Regions from separate parts of the Priestia sp. VA7 genome, predicted to be linked through region 1. Evidence: predicted binding sites of a transcription regulator. Region 1 holds the regulator's gene; the other holds the start of a gene.
The links. The regulator LexA, encoded in region 1, represses DNA repair genes until DNA is damaged. The targets are predictions, from matches to a motif close to CGAACATATGTTCG.

Region 1 (2,488 bases):
CTGAAAGCTGAAGCTGGCCTTGATGACTAATCGTATAGATGGTAGCATTTTCTTTATGAAAAGCATGAAGCAGCGCAATTCGGGCATTTCCTCTGCCTAATCGTGTTTCATCTTGAATAAGCAACACAGATATTTTTTCTTCTTTCATTGTATGAAGAACATCCAAAATACCCTCTCTGTCTACTTCATATCCGCTTGCTTTTTCCATTACGACTTTTTTTACGTCTAGATGGTGAAGATCAGCAAGCTTTTTTAATTCTTCTTGCTGGCGCTGTAAAGATGTTTCTTGGGTTTTTTTATCCGTACTGACACGGCAATAAATAATGGCATCCACTTTTATCACGACCTTTTCGGCTTCTAACAATATTCAGGAACGACCGTTACACACTACTGTTCAATTGCCACTTGATTATGTAACTCTTTTTTTAAAACAGGAATATATAATTTATCTCCAGGAGATAAAGACTGGACAGTGTCTGAGTTTAAGTCATTGACGTCTTCAACCCATTTGACAAATTCATTGGTGGTCAAATGATGGTGATTATGATACTTGTTGGACAATTCCCAAAGCGTATCTCCTTTTGTGATAGTAACCGTTGAATATTTGTCTAAATCTACTTTATCCGCTCCTAAAACCAGCGTCAATACATATGTAAGTGCAGCGATAACTGCAAAAAAAATAGCGTAATGTTTCATAGAATGTAAGAATTGTTGCATATTATGATCCCCCTATCAGAATATATGTTCTTATTTTATTGAGAACATTTGTTTCTGTCAATGGAATTCTTCGAACTTATGTTTGTATATTGACACATCACGTGGTATAATTCACCTAAAGAATAGCTAAAATTGAGGTGAAAAATATGAAGCTATCAAAACGTCAACAAGACATACTAGATTTTATTAAGCATGAAGTAAAATTAAAAGGTTATCCGCCTTCTGTTCGTGAGATTGGGGAAGCGGTAGGATTAGCCTCTAGCTCCACTGTACACGGACATTTAGCTCGTTTAGAAAGCAAAGGGTTAATTCGCAGAGATCCGACAAAACCAAGAGCAATCGAAGTTCTTCAACTAGACGAAGTAAACATCCCTAAAAGCAATGTCATTAATGTTCCTGTTATCGGTAAAGTAACAGCGGGTCTGCCTATAACAGCCGTTGAAAATGTGGAAGAATATTTCCCTCTTCCAGATAAATTCGTTTCTCCAGATGATCATGTATTTATGCTTGAAATTATGGGAGAAAGTATGATTGAAGCAGGTATTCTAGATGGCGATATGGTAATCGTACGTCAGCAGCAAACAGCTAATAATGGAGATATTGTGGTCGCTATGACCGAAGACAACGAAGCAACGGTAAAACGTTTCTTTAAAGAAGAAAATTTCGTTCGTTTACAGCCTGAAAATTCAACGATGGCGCCTATTATTCTTCGCCACGTAACGATTTTAGGAAAAGTAACTGGTGTATATCGCACAATTCACTAATCAGACACTGTATGTAAAACCAACTAATCATGATGTTAGTTGGTTTTTTTACGTTTGTTTTCTAAAAAAATTGGCATATTATAAATGATACGTTGAATCATCGCAGGCAGGTAGAACGGTTTTTGTAAATCTTGTTTTACCTTTTTTACTTTCTACCTGCATTTCCTCGACTCTTACAAGGAAATACAACCGACTATAAGAAGGATGTAGTTTATGACCAATACACCAAGGAAAACAGAACCATTTCAAACCATTGTACCTACCAAAGCAATGAACATGTTTCTTTTTCCTTTTTCCTTTGACCGAAAAAATAAAGAGCAGCTTGTTCATGCACTAGAAGCAAATTTGTTTGAGTTTTTTTCCATTCAAAACAAACATGTAGAAAAAGAATACTACGGAGAACAGTATTACGTATCTCATGATAGCTTGGATCAATATTTTCTTCCTTACATTGAATGTATTCTATTCCCTGATTCCTGCGAAAAAGAAGGCTTGCTTCGATTTTCAAAAAAAATAGACCATACCGTTACGCTACAAACTTCCTCCACCACCGTGTCTAGCAACGTGCTGTCTGTGGATGTTTTTTTATGTCCTTTTGAAATTGGCGTCATGACCATTCGCACTGAGATGAGTCATAATCATTACACCTATGATGACATTTTAGAATTCATGAATCATTTTCGTGTATTAGAACCGAAGCTTGCTGAAGAGCATGGATCCACCATTACCTATGAACATCATCGCTATAGCAAAGTACAGGATTATATTTTTTCACAGCTTGCGCCATTTTTGAACGAACACATCAAAAAAGAAGCCACGCGTGAACAGCATGTAGGGAGCCTTCCTTATTTTATCGATGAACGGATGTTTGTATTAAGTTATGTAACGGTAAATCAAGAGCAAGAGATTAACTCCACAACTTTATTTCGTACTGGGCAGCTAAATAGCTATACGCCTGACGGGAAACCGTTTATCTCTGCACACAACCACGAGTATATTAAAACGTA
Region 2 (2,488 bases), on a different contig from region 1:
TTCAATACGCTCGAGCGTCTTCACTTCAGAGTGAAGATATTGAACTTTAATGCCGATTTCTTTTAAGTAGTTCGTTAAATCCTCGGACATTTTCTTTGTTAACGTCGTAACGAGTACTCGTTCATTTCGCTTAATCCGGTCGTGAATTTCTCCAATTAAATCATCAATCTGCCCTTCAATCGGTCGAACTTCAATATTTGGATCCAATAATCCCGTTGGACGGATAATTTGTTCAATCACATCAGGTGCCTTCTCAAGTTCATAAGGACCTGGTGTTGCGGAAACATGAACAATTTGGTTAATATGCTGTTCAAATTCATCAAATTTAAGCGGGCGGTTATCTAATGCGGAAGGCAAGCGGAAACCATGGTCCACTAACACTTGTTTACGCGCTTGGTCCCCATTGTACATTCCTCTAACTTGAGGAATCGTAACGTGTGATTCATCCACAACAAGAAGGAAATCTTCAGGGAAGAAGTCCAGCAGTGTATAAGGTGTAGAACCAGCGGGACGAAGCGTTAAATGACGAGAGTAGTTCTCGATTCCCGAACAAAAGCCCATTTCTCTCATCATTTCTAGGTCGTAGCGCGTGCGCTGCTCCAAGCGCTGCGCTTCTAAAAGCTTGCCTGCTTCTTTTAGCTTCTCTAGCTGTTCTTCTAGTTCTTTTTCAATATTTTGAATGGCAACACGCATTTTTTCTTCTCTCGTGACAAAGTGAGATGCCGGGAAGATAGCTACATGTTCACGATCACCAATGATTTCTCCTGTTAGAGCGTCAACTTCTCGAATGCGGTCAATTTCATCGCCGAAAAACTCGACGCGAATACAGTGTTCATCTCGAGACACAGGGAAAATCTCCACAACATCACCGCGAACGCGAAACGTTCCGCGTTTAAAGTCAATATCATTTCTTTCGTACTGTACATCTACTAGCGTACGAAGCAGTTGATTACGCTCTTTCTCCATTCCTACTCGAAGAGATACGACCATTTCTTTGTATTCTTCCGGAGACCCTAAGCCATAAATACAGGATACGCTGGCAATAATAATGACATCTTTTCGTTCAAAAAGAGAAGAAGTTGCCGAGTGACGAAGTTTATCAATTTCATCATTAATGCTTGCATCTTTTTCAATAAATGTATCTGTTTGAGGTACATAGGCTTCAGGCTGATAGTAATCATAGTAACTGACAAAGTATTCGACTGCATTATTAGGAAAAAACTCTTTAAACTCACTGTACAATTGACCAGCAAGCGTTTTGTTATGAGCCATAATTAATGTCGGCTTATTTATTTCCTTAATAACATTAGACATGGTGAAGGTTTTTCCCGTTCCTGTAGCACCTAATAAAACTTGATGCTGCTTACCTTCTTTAATTCCTTTCACAATCTTTTCAATTGCCTTTGGCTGATCACCTTGCGGTTGATATGGGGATACTAATTCAAACTGATCTTTCAAATGAAGGCCTCCGTTTCCATTTTCTTGTTTTATCTATTTTTTATTACGATATGTAAAAACCGAAAACACGAACTGATATTCGTATTTTATCACTTTATACTCATAAATGAAACTAATCAGTATTAATCTTATATAGTGTTTGTTTGTTTTTATTTTTTACCCTGTTACTTTATTACCCACTAAATTCTTATACTACCCTTTTCGAAGGAAATACAACTCTTTGGATGAAAGCAATAAAAGAAAGTAAGCTGCATGATTGTTTGAAAAAAATAGGCTTTTGCGCCAATTTCTAAATTATGATACAGTATAAAAAATATGTACTGAGAGGGGTTTAGTATGGCAAGCGTTGATCAAGTTCTTATAAATAACTCCTTTATAACAGTTGAAGAATCAACTTCTTTAGCTAAAGTGACATCTGAACTTTCCAACTACGACTTCGTTGTAGTCACAGCAAGTACCTTTTATGTAATACAAAAAGATGAACGATACCTTTTAACAGGTCATGACGAGGCATCGTCCATAAAAAAAGTAATAGCGGATACAAATTGGCCTTCATCTTCTACTTCTACGTTAGCCAATTTACAAGCCAACACAAACTGGAACAGACCAGTCCTCATTCAAGCAGAAAACCAAGAAACCATAATAGGACTTGTAACACCTTCACAGTGGATTACACATTTGCAGAGCCAAAATGAGATATTAGCTTCCTATTTTGATGCATTGGCAGAAACCATTAATGATGCAGTGACAGCGGTCGATAATGAAGGAAATGTAATCTTGTGGAATACTGCTGCGGAACATACGTATAAGATTCAGAGAGATGATATTATGGGGAGAAAAATCGGAGAGCATTTCAAAGATGAATCCATCATTCTACATACGATTCTAAATGAAGGGCGTCCTGTGCGCGGAACGTATCATCGTCCTAATGAACAAACTCACGTGCTCATCAATGCATCTCCTATTATAAGAAATAACCGAGTCATAGGTGGAGTCGCAACCGAACATGACATTACCAATATTGTACGAT

Region 2: the regulator LexA is predicted to act here: its motif matches at 1,527-1,540, upstream of uvrB (excinuclease ABC subunit UvrB).

Annotation. Positions count from the first base shown of each region.
Region 1 is NZ_JBVQPN010000001.1:803,617-806,104, reverse strand. It holds gene AC0C45_RS04180 (YneB family resolvase-like protein) at 1-334, opposite strand, end outside; gene yneA (cell division suppressor protein YneA) at 388-717, opposite strand; gene lexA (transcriptional repressor LexA) at 864-1,481, shown strand; gene AC0C45_RS04165 (magnesium transporter CorA family protein) at 1,695-2,488, shown strand, end outside.
Region 2 is NZ_JBVQPN010000005.1:148,172-150,659, forward strand. It holds gene uvrB (excinuclease ABC subunit UvrB) at 1-1,458, opposite strand, end outside; gene AC0C45_RS22885 (sigma-54 interaction domain-containing protein) at 1,795-2,488, shown strand, end outside.